Regions from separate parts of the Salipaludibacillus agaradhaerens genome, predicted to be linked through region 2. Evidence: a T-box and tRNA genes for the amino acid it is inferred to sense, from the RefSeq annotation. Region 2 holds a T-box; the other holds one or more tRNA genes.
What was found. The T-box of region 2 lies ahead of argS (arginine--tRNA ligase). A T-box ahead of a tRNA ligase gene usually reads a tRNA of that ligase, here a tRNA-Arg.

Region 1: it has a tRNA-Arg gene. The T-box ahead of argS (arginine--tRNA ligase) is inferred to sense a tRNA for this amino acid. The anticodon was not compared.

The regions. Positions count from the first base shown of each region.
Region 1 covers NZ_KV917378.1:4,091,193-4,098,512, reverse strand. Annotated here, with positions in the region: gene BK581_RS18780 (hypothetical protein) at 1-140, opposite strand, end outside; gene BK581_RS20385 (hypothetical protein) at 628-798, opposite strand; gene BK581_RS18770 (DUF5677 domain-containing protein) at 895-1,698, opposite strand; gene BK581_RS18765 (hypothetical protein) at 1,785-2,255, opposite strand; tRNA gene BK581_RS18760 (tRNA-Arg) at 2,484-2,560, opposite strand; tRNA gene BK581_RS18755 (tRNA-Gly) at 2,583-2,656, opposite strand; gene BK581_RS18750 (metallophosphoesterase family protein) at 3,039-3,554, opposite strand; gene BK581_RS18745 (XTP/dITP diphosphatase) at 3,575-4,180, opposite strand; gene rph (ribonuclease PH) at 4,173-4,961, opposite strand; gene BK581_RS18735 (GerMN domain-containing protein) at 5,123-6,277, opposite strand; gene racE (glutamate racemase) at 6,390-7,232, opposite strand; gene BK581_RS18725 (MarR family winged helix-turn-helix transcriptional regulator) at 7,258-7,320, opposite strand, start outside.
Region 2 covers NZ_KV917378.1:3,001,854-3,009,173, forward strand. Annotated here, with positions in the region: gene BK581_RS14085 (MFS transporter) at 1-92, opposite strand, end outside; gene BK581_RS14090 (GntP family permease) at 424-1,695, shown strand; gene BK581_RS14095 (winged helix-turn-helix domain-containing protein) at 1,811-2,956, opposite strand; gene BK581_RS14105 (SDR family oxidoreductase) at 4,708-5,535, shown strand; T-box leader at 5,598-5,829, shown strand; gene argS (arginine--tRNA ligase) at 5,879-7,320, shown strand, end outside.

The sequences.
Region 1 (7,320 bases), 1.1 Mb from region 2:
GAAAAACCTATAAAACTTACAAAAATCGTATCATTTAAGTTAGGTAATAAGAAATAAATTTTTATACAGATTAAAATAATAAGTAGAATTAAAAAAATAATCATTAATGTCCAAAATATTTCTTTTTTGTTTTTCAACATAATTCCCCCTCCTTCCTACCAATTCGACAAGAAGAGGGAAATTCCTGTTATAATAGACCTAGATTTTATATAAGGAGTGTCACAATGCTTAAAGAGTTACTTAACGCTATTTTGCGTCCTATTGTTAATGTTCTACTAAGTTTAGGCGCATTAGTAGCTGCATATTACTTAATTCTATCTTTTTTCCCTTTATAAGTTGAAAGAACGGGGGTGTTTGACCTCCCCGTCCTTCCTTCCATTCTACACGCAAGCTTTTTCTTTTGTCATTTTTTCCGACATATCCGACATTCTCGCCTTGATGTTGTCTCTTAATCTGCTTATATGTTTATCTGATAATCCCATATGCTTGCCTCCTATCCAAGTCATGCTTTTACCTTCCAAAAGCCAATGCAAAACCTCACCTTCCCTTTGATTTTTAACGAGATGCATCCTGGATTGAATCACTTTTATTTTTTTCTCGTACTTGTGAACAATCCGCCACCGCTTCTCACGCCTCCTGACCTCTTGATAAACAGGGTGGCTTTGATTGTCCAGACTCATCGCCATATTGAGCCGTCAAACCTTCACCAGCATCTTCCATGGACTCTCTGATTATCTTGATGCTATTGATCATCCAGTGGTAGTCTTTTAGAGTTTCCTCTATCTCTTTTCTGTTCATGTAAACGATCCCTCCTCGTAAAATAAAAAGAGAACGCCAGAAAAACGGCGTTAACCGTCATTCTTAGCGTCCTCCAGTGAGCTGGTAAAACTATATTCATTTTGATAATTTATAATTAATTCCTAAAAAAGTTCTAAACTTTCTCAGTTTACTTTTTAAACCATAAAAAGGGTACAACCGATCAATTGTATTTAATAAAAAAGTATTTGACATTGAAATATGCATTCGAGGATCCGTTGGTTGTTCTAAAATAGAAAATTGTTCTTTTTCAAATCTCCATCTATTTAAAACATCTTTTGCATGTACTTCTTTCGAAAGTGATCGATATATCAGGTCATATTCTGCAGACATATCAATACCTTTTTTATTGCAAAGTTGTTCGAAGTTAGCAGTCTTACCATCCAGGTTATACCAAACTTGCTTTTCGTTTCGGTGTTTGAAAACATCCGAAAAGTCTTCTTTTACTTTTATGATTTCAGTATCAATGTCTTCTGCGTCTTCAATATTAGCTTTCCTCTTTAAATCTTCTATCGTCGGATCCCCTAACAATTCCCTTATTGCTTCTCCTTGTTTCCCTTGAGAGATTGTCTTATGAAACATTTGGAGATTATTAATTTTCTTTGCTGCAAAATAAGAACGTCCATACAACATATAGTCATTTTTTAATAAAAGTTTAAGATAAACATAGCTTTCAAATATACTCCTTAAAATTGTATCTAGGGAAGCACTTTTACTTTCCTCTACAAGAAGCCTTAGTGATTCTACTTTCTCAGTTAAATCTTCGAAAAACGCTAAGATTACAACATCTTCCACTTCTAATATTTTATTTTTAGGATTAAAGTAATTGTTTATGATTAATTGAATTGCACCATTAGACTCTTTTAGAGTCTTTTTTAACATCTTCAAAAATCTTCCCCCTCATCAAACTTAGTTGCCCCAATAAGGTATCGGTATCCACTTTAACAGGGTATGCTCCCCTGTATTTTTCAACTGTATAGATTTTTTACACTAAATTTCTTGTCCTCAAATTTATTTTCTCTGTGTCTAGCGACATCTTTATAAATAATAGTATACACTACCCATAAAATAACAAACATAATAAATAGAGTGAAAATCATTGTGAAAGTCTCAGATTCTCCTAATGGTTCTTTTTCCACTACACTTGAACTTATTGTAAATATTAACATAGAACTCATAAAAACCATTCCATATTTAGTGAAATCATATATATAAATAAAATATGAAATACATAATTTCTTTAGAAAACCAAAGTTCTTGCTATTTTTGTGCCATACATATCCATCAGATATGGTCCTTATTAATTGAAAGTATTCTTTTTCAATAACTTCAAAAAAATTTTCAAATTCTATCCAAAAAGATTCATTAAATTCTTCATTTGTCTCCACTAATTGTTTAAATTTAAATACTTTCTCTAATATATAAATCTCTGATCTCATATACGTTCGCTCGCCATTCGAGAATTGGAACGACTATGGATATTTATGGACATAATATCGTCAATGTGGATAGAGCAGCAGCAGACCATTTCAATGAATTCTTTACAAAAAAGGGGCGGAAAATTAAATTAAACCCCAATCCGACCCCATTTTATGATAATTACCGATTTAACATATATTAACCAAAAATAAAAACCCTTATATACCAAGGGTTTACGATGTTTTAAATGGCGTCCCAGGAGAGATTCGAACTCCCGACCGACGGCTTAGAAGGCCGTTGCTCTATCCAGCTGAGCTACTGGGACAATGTTACTGCTAAGATTTAATTGGAGCGGGTGAAGGGAATCGAACCCTCGTCATCAGCTTGGAAGGCTGAGGTTTTACCACTAAACTACACCCGCATATGATTATGTAAAGACTTTAGGTTGCTTCTCACGACCTACATGTCTCTTCCTCTTCTAGCTTTGCTCTGGCGTTTATCCGTCGAGACAACTCAATGTCTTTTCATAGATGCTTTGTTCGTGGCTGAGGTTTTACCACTAAACGTCACCCGCCTATGATTATGTATAGACTTTAAATTACTTCCCGACCTAACATATCTCTTCCTCTTCTAGCTTTGCTCTGGAGTTTATCCGTCAAGACAACTCCCGCTTTTTCATGTATAAATGTCTCCAGCATGTTTACTAAGACACCACAATGTCTAAATATGTTATAACGGAGACTGTATAGAAAAAATATGTTTAACAGCGACAATATTTAATATATACAATCTCCGCCTTAATGTCAACCGTTTTTAGAAAAACTTTTGCTTAGGTCGTTTAATTTTTGTCCATCAATTGAGTAGAAGTTCACATTTACAGTTGTGTCAGAAGTATCGACTATAACGTAACTACCCACACTGTATTGTCTTGGTAGTCTCATGCTTCCAGGGTTAATAATAATCTTACCTTTTTCTTCAGTCGCAACAGGGATATGAGTATGCCCGTAGCAAAGAATATCTGCTGAAGCTTCCTCACCTTTATAAATGAGATTCATCTCGGTCATTTTCACATTTAGCAAGTGACCGTGACCGACGAAAAAAGTCGTATCCCTCACCGTTTCAACTAATTCTTCTGGAAAGTCTGAACCGTGGTCACAATTGCCTCTCACAGTATAGACGTTTTGAAGAGCTGGTGAGGCCGCACTCAGCTCTGAATCACCGCAATGAAAAATAGCATCCACTTCCGCACGGTGTCTATCCACTACTTCTTTTAATTCATTTTCCCAACCATGACTGTCACTCATAATTAAAGCTCTCATCAGTTATCACCTCTTCACGATTATTCCTGTAGCGTCCACTTATCCCACATCTCATTTAATGTCATAAGAGCATTTGCCCGGTGACTTAATGTGTTTTTCTCTTGCTTTGTGAGTTGTGCCATCGTTTTCCCTAGTTCTGACAAGTAGAATAGAGGGTCGTACCCAAATCCATGATTGCCTGTCGGTGCATGTGAGATAGTTCCTTTACAAATACCTCGTACTGTTTTCACATCACCAGATGGGAAATAAATAGCTAATGCACATACAAATTGAGCCGTACGTGCTTCATCATTCGTATTAGCCAGTTCTTTTAACAGCTTCTCATTGTTTGCTTGATCGTCTTTATTAGGACCGGCATAGCGAGCTGAGTAAATACCTGGCGCTCCGTTCAAGACATCTACCGCCAAACCAGAATCATCGGCTAAAACTGGCTTATGAATAAGTTCACCGATTGTTTTTGCCTTTTTAATCGCATTTTCTTCAAACGTTTTGCCATCTTCCACAACATCAATATCTTCGTCTAAGTCTAACAGCGATTTAACCGTTAACCCTTTGGCAGCAAAGAAAGCTTCAAATTCAGCTACTTTTCCTTTATTTTTCGTAGCAATAAAAATCTCTTTATACATCTGGTTCCCGCTCCTGCCCATTATTATCCTCTGATTTATCGTCCATGTTCATTTTATCTGCAAATTCCCCGAGTGCTTGTCTCTGAATCGTAAAAAGCTCGTTTATTCCTTTTTCCGCTAAATCAAGCATGTCATTTAACTGGCTACGAGAAAAAGTGGCTTCTTCCCCAGTGCCTTGTACTTCTACTAATTGACCGTCACCAGTCATAATCACATTCATATCCACATCGGCTTGGGAATCTTCCACGTAATCTAAATCAAGAACTACGTCGTTTTCTGACGTCACACCGATAGAGATGGCTGCCAAATAATTTTTTAACGGGTTTTCTTTTAGTTTAGATGTTTTTATAAGTTGCTCAAAAGCAAGTCCTACTGCTACGAAAGCGCCTGTAATAGAGGCTGTTCGGGTTCCACCATCAGCCTGTATAACATCGCAATCGACCCAAACTGTCCGTTCACCTAAACGATCTAAATCAACGACAGACCGGAGAGCTCTCCCAATAAGTCTTTGGATCTCCATCGTACGTCCTGTGATCTTCCCTTTCGAAGATTCCCTTATGTTCCGTTGCTCTGTTGCCCGTGGTAACATCGCATATTCAGCGGTGATCCAGCCTTTTCCTTGCCCCCTCATAAAGGGGGGAACACGTTCTTCAACACTGGCTGAACAAATAACCTTTGTATCTCCAAACGTGATGAGTACCGATCCTTCCGGATGTTTTATGTAATGCGGAACAATCTCTACCTTTCTCAATTCATTAGCTGAACGTCCATCATGACGCATATTGTCACTCCCCTTACATGGTTACTACTTACTAGTATGTAGATTAATACTTAACAAAATTAGCACTTTGCTAACAGCGAAAAAAGAAGAAGCAGCTGCTTTACAGCTACCTCTTTAATGATAAGCCTTTCGTCCTTGAATTTCAATTATCGACCGTTTGTTTAAAATTGTCCAATATTAACATGGTCGGGCCTCACCACAGCTTCTGACAAAGCTTCCCCGTTACTCACCATTATCTCTTCTTCTGATTCAACCATAAATGACACACTATTCACTTCTTCTTGTTCAGTTAATGACAACACAATCATGTTCAAAACATTTTCAGACAAAGCTGTCCCATCATGCTGGCTTAGTAACGCCTCATTAAAATTAAGCACAACTGTGCCATCATGATATTCCGGTTCTTCAATAAGTTCAACTTCTTGCCTGAAATCAGTTAAGAGCTCAGACATGTAATGGGGACCTTCCAATAATTCATTGATAACTGCCTGATATTTGTCTTCCTCTTGACTAATACGACGCGTCACTGGGACATAGTATGTTTGGTCTTCTGTCTGGTTCAAAAAGTAAACGACCACTGGTTCTGTAGAGACGAGGTCTGTTTGGTCTGTCATTTCTAAGTTAATCCCATGAGCCCTTGTATAGCCATCACCAATGGGTGTGTCATTGTGCGGCATAGCAGTTAAATCTTCACCATTGATTTGAATGCTCACTTTATCAACATCATCCAGCTGTGTCAATGTCCATGTTAAAGACTGTAGAACTTGCATCTCTTGAGCAGGATGATACTCTCCGAAATAATCATTAAAGTTAATCGTTGCCACACCCTGTTCATTCAGATCAGCACTTAAAACTTCTGTACCAGCTGGCAAAGATGCTTGAAAACCATTTGGCAGATTTTCTGTAACCGGCCCCTCTTGCACTAAATGTTCAGCCAATGCCGTCAATTCATCTTCTTCACTTATAACTTCTACTGACTGCGGTGCTACCATGCCATTACTATCTAGTAGGTATAATTCACGGATCTCTCCTTGAACCGTTACTTCTCCCCCTTTTTCTTCAGGAGAAGCCGCCTCTTCCGTCTCGTTTTCTTCCATGCTCTCATCTGTTATGGAACTGACCTCACCTTCATCAGTGATATCGTCTTCAATAACCTCAACTTCTAATTCGTTTTCATCCTCGATATAATCAATTTGTGGCGGATCTAACTCCTCTAATACATCATTTGTCGCTTGTGATCCACATGCCGTTAAAAGCAAAACAGCTGCTCCTGCAATCATAGCTGAAGACCTTCTTATTCCCGAGCCGCGCAACATCGCATTCCCTCCTTGACAGTTTGTACTATCATGTATACGAGCTTTTTCATCCTTTTAGACCAATAGAATATATAAAAGCACAACGCATTAAAATGCGCTGTGCTTTAGTCGCTTAAGAACGAAATCCAGCTGTTTTTTTCTGATAAAAGCGAATCGGTAATCTTAAATCCGTTTCCCTAATATCTAACGAGTGAGGTTTTAACCACTCTTCAGCTACTTTCTTAAAATTAGCTTTTAGTCCTGTCGTATAAAAAATATGGTGTGGTGTGATATCTCCAGTATAAAGAAGTTCTTTATGGTATAGGAGTGAACTCACTTCCAATGCGGTTTCATCACCAGAACAGATGACCTTCACATTAGAGCCGACTACCTCTTCTATTAAAGGAGCCAGTAAGGGATAGTGTGTACATCCTAAGATTAAACTATCGATATCGTATTGTAGAATTGGTGCTAATGCTTTCGTTATTATTTCTCTCGCCATATGGCCAGTAAACTCTCCAGTTTCAACTAGGGGAACAAGCGTAGGACAAGCTAAACTGACAACTTTTACTTTATCATTGATTGTTGTCAATTCACGATGATAGGCGCCACTCGAAATGGTTCCTTCTGTCCCTATCACGCCAACATGATGGTTGGTTGTTACTTTTAATGCTGCAGTAGCACCAGGATGAATAACACCCAACACGGGAATAGAGAGCCTCTCCTTCGCTTCCTCTAATATGACAGCTGTCGCTGTATTACATGCTATAACTAGAAGTTTAATATCATGAGAGGTGAGATAATCAATCATCTCCCACGTATATGCTCGCACTTCCTCTTCTGTTCTCGGTCCATATGGACAGCGTGCTGTATCTCCGATGTAGATTATTTCCTCTTTCGGCAATTGTCTTATTATTTCAGAGACAACAGTTAGTCCTCCGACCCCTGAATCAATTACACCAATTGGTTTTTTCACGCTTCAACGTCCCTTTATCTATATATTAAAATGACTTCCATGTTTTCGCATCTCTTTTCATTTCATCATAAAGAAAGCTTAAACTTTT
Region 2 (7,320 bases):
ACCATATCGAACCAACGTCCCATCATAGAGGTGGCGTAAGAAGCGAATAAGCATATAAAGGCGTTATTTTTCCATAAAGAAGTCTCTGTCATAGTATCTCACTCATTTCTTAATCATGATGTGATAAGTGTAATGGTTCAATGTCAGAGGAGTATCAGAGGGGAAATAAGAAGAAAATTTGCTGAAATTCTTGAAAACTTTCTTTACATCGTGATAGACTTTTACAAGTTTTTATTATAAAAAGTGTTGAAATAGTACTTTCATTAAAAGCTTTTTGGATAGATGACAGAGAACAAGAAAGCATCTTGCTGAAAAAAGGCTGGGAATGGCCAATGTGTGCGGGCCAAAGAATTGCCGCCGCACACTAAAGAGTGACAGTTTTTAAACACTTAATAAATTTAACAAGATTGGCAGGGTGTTAGTATGACAATGCAAGTCACCACACTTGGGACGTTGTTGGCGTTAGTCGTTACGATTGGTTTAATTTTAAGACAAGTAGCACCTGCATATGCCATGATGGCAGGTGCATTTGTAGGTGGCATATGTGGTGGAGCTGCCTTAAATGGGACGCTACATATTATGTTAACCGGTGCTGAAGGGATGGTCGGTGTCGTCTTACGTGTTCTTGCAGCAGGAGTGCTGGCAGGGGTGCTTATTGAGTCAGGAGCAGCAAAAAAAATTGCAGAATCGATTTTGAACGGTTTAGGAGAAAAGAAAGCTTTACTTGCAGTGGCAGGAGCGACTATGATATTAACAGGCGTCGGTGTGTATGTGGCGGTTGCTGTATTAACTATTGCGCCAGTGGCTTTAGCTATAGGGAAGCGAACTAATATGTCAAAGTTGGCTGTACTTTTAGCCATTTCTGGTGGGGGAAAAGCAGGAAATATTATCTCCCCCAATCCCAATTCAATTGCAGTGTCTGATGCGTTTGATGTGCCACTGACAACCGTCATGTTTGCAGGTGTGCTCCCAGCAGTCGTGGGGGTGGGTATTGCGTATATGATGGCACGAAAGCTGCGTCATGTGGGCGAAGCAGTAGAAAGCAAGGATATGACGACCGAGGAAGATAGTGAGGATATGTCATTAATGAAAGCTTTATCAGCCCCAGCGACAGCTATTTTTTTATTATTATTGCAACCGACTGCTGGTATTGTGATTGATCCTTTGTTTGCCCTTCCTGCCGGTGGCGTTGTAGGCACTCTTGTTATGGAAAAGGGCAGCTATTTAAATCAATATATTCAATCGGGATTAAGTAAAATGGCAGGAGTGGCAATTTTATTGTTAGGAACAGGGACATTGGCTGGCGTGATTTCGAACTCAGCTATCATTGGACACATTTTAAATGGTATTGACACCTTTCATATTCCAGCTTACGTTCTAGCACCTTTATCAGGCATTATTATGTCAGGTGCTACAGGTTCAACAGCTGCCGGGACCGCTGTGGCCGGAAGTGTGTTTGCACCGACAATGATGGAATTGGGGCTGCATGGTTTAGCAGGGGCAGCCATGGTCAATGCAGGTGCTACCGTACTCGATCATATGCCCCATGGAACGTACTTTCATATTACGCGTTCAAGCGTTCATATGGGTATGAAAGAGCGCTTTAAGCTGTTGCCGTATGAGACTGTGATCGGTTTAGTGCTTGCCGTCGTGTCAACGCTTATTTTTGGCGTGTTAGGTGTCCTATTTTTATAAGGAAAGCTAACCAGTGAGTGATTAAAGGGAATACAAGAGCACAGGCAAACGCCATTCGGAATATGGCGTACAGCTATCTCGTGTAGCTGTACGCCTTTTTTCTTTTTGGGGAGTGTTAGGGCTTTATATGTTCTAAAATAATCTGTTCACTATGTGCTGCGATGAGAGGGAGATCCATATCGTCTGTGAGTTCTCCCCATAAACGTGTTAGCTCTCGTTCTGTTTGTCTGTCTTCCACATAGTGTTCTAAAAAGAATAAAGCCGTTCTTAAAGCTAAAAAAAGGTGAGAAGTGAAGCGTGTTTTTTTCGTGATTTGCAGACCTTTATGAATAGCAGCTCTTCCTGTCACAACCTGTTCCTGGGTAATGAAAAACAACCCTTGAATGACATAGTACAATCCTAGTTCTCGTTGATACGGTCTTTCTGCAAAAAATACCGCCATTTTTTTCATAAGGATTTCAAATTTGGTCGGCTGCTTTTGAGCTATGCTCAAGAACATATGCATGAGCTGTAAGTAAGGATAAAAGCCGTGACTGACAGAAGAGACATTGTTATCAGCCTCTGTTAAATAGTGTTCAGCTTTAGCGAGGTCGCCTACCCATATGGCGAAATGCGGTGCCGCTAACGTTTGTGCTTCGTCAATGGAACGAGTGGAAAATAGCTGATTTTGTAAGGACTGTTCAAATGCACGAAACAACCTCTGGCATTGCACGTCATCACAAAAAATAAAAGCTACATGAAATACATATAAAGCTTTTTCAGAAAAAGGGAGCTCTTGATCATAGAGAATAGCTTGAAAATCACCTTTTATAAAGGCTTTATGAAACCTCAGCCATTCATCTAACGAGATGCCAAATGCCTTGTTTAAAACTAATGCCTCTAAGGCTTCTCCTTGCCCATATAAATGATATTTTGAATAAAGCTGTGAGGCGATCTGCTTAAATTCGTCATCGTGGGCTAAAGGTGAATTTTCTTCATGTTCATGAAGGATCAGTTGATAGCCGTAGCCTTTAATTGTTTCAATGCTAACATATTGCTCCCAAGGCTTTAATTTTTTCCTAAGGCGATAAATATGGTCATCGACAGTGCGGTCACTGGGGGATTCTAACGGCCAGACTGCGTCAAGCAGTGCATCGCGACTAAATGACTTGCCGTCATGTATATATAAATAATGAAGTAACGCATACTCTTTTCGTAAAAAAGTAATCGTGTCATTGCCGTGCGTTACAGTTAAATCATTTGGTTGAAAAATAAACGTCATAATATAATGTCACCTCTTTTATTAAGCATGTTCCGACGCTATAGTATGACAGAATGATATTCTTCTATCTCTTGTTTGAATCATGCTGATTTAAACGTGACAGGAAATTTTACCTGACTTCATATTATCACTCTAGAACGTGGGAATCTATCGAGTACTTTAATAAGATATATAGACAAGGACTTTGTTGTAGACAAGTGATGGTAGTGTAGGGAGTGGATGAATTAGACTAAACGATAGATTTAATTTTCAACAAAGCCCTGATTAAAGATGATAGCGGAACAATTGTAGATATTGATCTGAATATAATTGAGAATGAACTAGGATATGTTTCTAAAGAATATAAAGAACTTCTAGAAGATTCAACCACTTGGCGGAAACCTATGCAATTTTCAAATAACATCGACCAGACGCCTCCTGTGCCGCCCATCAACATAGGGGTATCAAAAAAACACATAAAGAATCATCAGTAATTCCCTTTCATGATTAGAGAGGTTGCACTGTGAAGGAGGTTCTTATAAGCTAGTTAGAGATAGTGACAGATATATCACGATAGATATGGCAGGTGACGGAATCTGAAACGGTTAGTAGGGCTCTTTTTTAGAGACGAGGCGACGAGTGAGAAGGAGAGCCAATCAGGGAAAAAAGCGTTGTATATCACGTGTCTGTATCTCGTTGTTGCATTGTTTTTCTATTCACGATACAACTTGTGGCGAGAAGGAATTGAGCTGTTTTTTGTCCTTTTAGTCCCTATGGGCGTGTTGATTTATGTGCTAAGTAATGCCATGATCGCAAAAAGGTGGCGCAGTAAAAATATATCAGAGATAACCGTCCGTAAGATTCCTGGCTCAAAATAGAGAGCCGAGGTAAATCTAATAATGTCCAGATTCGCTCAACTTTCAATCAGTGGGATTTGCAGAAGAATACCAGACCGTTATGAATACTCAGTTGCAGGAAAGAACCGGTGAACGGTTGCGGTGCTTACAAAAGAAGGTCACAAACCGGTTAAAAAGTGTTATTGATTCCCCCTCTGGGATGGTGAGGCTTCGTTCCTATCGGTTGGGGGATCAGATCTGAAAAATAGACGGAGAAAGTCCCCTTAAACAGTCATTAGCTATGATAATAGCTTAAATAGACGGAGAGATTCCGTTAATTACCCGAAAAATCTGGGAAATGGGACGTTTTGCTTTACATAATCGGAAAAATTCCTCTTATATTTTCAAAAATGCGTTTTTTTCAGCATCTAACCGAAAAATCTCCGCTTATTTTACTCTCACTTATGACACGACGATTGACCAAACCTCTTATCTAAAGGAAAAGACATTTAAACTGAGGTTTTTATTAATGACAAGCCTACCTATTAGGAATGTTCCAAGTTATGTTATGCAAAGAACAGTCCCTTTACAATGGATAATTCAGGTGTTAATCCGTCTAAATTCACCTTTAATCGGGTATTCTCTCTTCTTTGGCTCTAAACAACTAGAATTATGACATTAATAATTTGAAAATAGGCAAGCAATGAACCAGTAAACATACTAAATTTAAATATTTTATTCACTAAAAGACTGTAACATAAAGGAAAAATAAAGTAGTGAGTTACTGGAGGGAGCCACGACCTTTTCCCTCAGAAAGCAATGTTAATAAAAGGGCTGATTTAATGGATACAGTGACTAATACTTAGCATTGCCAGCCTAACGACTAACATTTACTTAATCAGAAGCTACAGCTAAGGTTTAAATAGGGGGGAAATCATGAAGGTGGCGTTAGTAACTGGAACAAATAGCGGATTCGGGCTCCTTATTTGTCTAGAGCTTTTAAAGGCAGATTTTCATGTTGTAGCCACTATGAGGACGATCGAAAATAGTGGGGAGCTCTTACAGCGGGCGGAAGAACTTGAACTACAGGCATATTTAGATGTGAAAACAATGGATGTAACGAATCACAACCACATTAGCTCAGTTAAGCAAGAGGTGGAGAAGACATATGGGCACGTGGACGTGTTAGTCAATAATGCAGGTTATTGCCAAGGAGGTTTCTTGGAGGATGTGTCATTGACTGAATGGCGAGCACAATTTGACGTCAATGTAGATGGGGTGTTTCGTGTGACCCAAGCCTTTCTTCCGTTACTAAAAGCATCCACCTCAGCACGGATTATTAATATAAGCAGTGTCAGTGGGTTGTTCGGTTTTCCAGGATTGTCGTCCTATTGCAGTTCTAAATTTGCCCTTGAAGGACTAAGTGAAAGCCTACGGTTGGAATTACTTCCTGACAAAATCTATGTGTCCTTAGTTGAACCAGGTTCTTATAAGACACGTATTTGGAAGAAAAGTTTAGCTCATATAGAGGCAGGTAAGATGAATGATACGCCTTTTAAACGAACCGTTTTAAAGGAAGCAGAGAGGTCAGCATCAACAGAAGCAGATCCTGTTGACGTAGCACGCTTAACGGCTTCGATTGCATGTGCCAAAAAACCGAAGTTCCGTTATCCTATTGGTAAAGGAGTTAAACAGCTGTTTCATATAAAAAAATATGTGCCGCAGAGCTGGATTGAAAAAGTTGTCATGAGAAAATTACGGTAAGTACTTGTTTTTCTTTCCTAGGATTGATAGTATATATAGTAATATTTTTCTAGGAAAAAGATATTCAATCGATGATAAAGAAAGTAGTGCTATAGAAGGGATTAGCGAATCAGGGGCGGTGAGAGCCTGATACCGGCTATCGCATGAAACGCACTTTTGAGATGCTTTTCTGAACGTCATTAAACACAGTAGGAAAAGCCGGGTTAGCCCGTTAACGCGATAAGTGGCTTCTATATTTAATGCTAGAAGCAATGTGAGTGGTACCGCGCGAGTTTTCAAGCTCTCGTCTCTTTAAATTTTTAAAGAGGCGGGAGCTTTTATTATGGTTAAAGGAGGAATCTGAATGAATTTAAAACACGACATGGCTAACGTTATTTATCATGCATTGGAAGGAAAGGTTGAAACGGAGCGTGTCTACCAATTGATTGAAACACCGAAACATGCCCATTTAGGAGATCTGGCGTTTCCTTGCTTTCAATTAGCCAGCGTTTTTCGAATGCCACCTAACGAACTGGCGACGAACTTAGCGGTACATTTGACATCTCCGTGGATAGAACACGTTGAGACGGCTGGTGGCTACCTGAATATTTTCCTAAAACGTTCGTATGTCACGTCACATGTGATTAACGAGGTAAATACTCTCTCAGAAGCTTATGGTGCTTCACGGATGGGGGAAGGGCATGCTTTGACGATAGATTATTCCTCACCAAACATAGCGAAACCCTTTTCCATGGGGCATTTACGGTCAACGGTTATTGGACATGCATTAGCACAGCTAGCAGAGAAATGCGGGTATAAAACAGTTAAAATTAACCACGTTGGTGATTGGGGGACACAATTCGGCAAGCTTATGGCGGCTTATTTAAGATGGGGAGATGAAGCCCAAGTGAAAGCAAACCCTATTCATGAATTGCTAACACTGTACGCTCGTTTTCATGAGGAGGCAGAGCACTCACCAGAGTTAAATGATGAAGGACGTTATTGGTTCAAAAAGCTTGAGGAAGGTGATCGTGAAGCCGTGTCATTATGGACATGGTTTCGAGAAGAATCGCTGCAAGCTTTTTCCACAATTTACGAAACGCTTGGCATTACTTTTGACTCCTATGATGGAGAAGCCTTTTATAACGATAAAATGGATGACGCCGTGCGTCTCCTGAGAGATAAGGGCTTATTAGTTGAGTCCGATGGGGCGGTAGTGGTGCCATTAGAAGGGCTGCCGCCGTGTTTGATCAAGAAACGAGATGGGACAACACTTTATGCCACGCGTGACTTAGCTGCTGCCATTTATCGTTACCATACATATGAGTTTACGAAGTCTTTATATGTGGTTGGAAACGAGCAAAGCTTACATTTTCAGCAGCTATTCAAGGTGTTAAAGAAAATGGGTTATACATGGGCTGACACAATGAATCACATCTCGTTTGGTATGATGTTAACCGACGGGAAGAAAATGTCTACGCGAAAAGGGCAAGTGATCTTATTAGAGGAGGTCATGAATGAAGCAGTGGCTCTTGCATTGGCCAATATTGAAGAAAAAAACCCGTCACTGGCTAATAAAGATGAGGTCGCAAAGCAAGTAGGTATTGGGGCTATAGTCTTTCATGACTTAAAGCACGACCGCAGACATGATATTGCCTTCTCATTGTCAGAGATGTTGAAATATGAAGGGGAAACTGGCCCTTATGTCCAATACACACACGCAAGAACGGCTTCTTTACTTGAAAAAGGTGGCTATAAGGAGACACCTGATATTGTCAAAATAACAGATGAGTCTTCTTGGCCAGT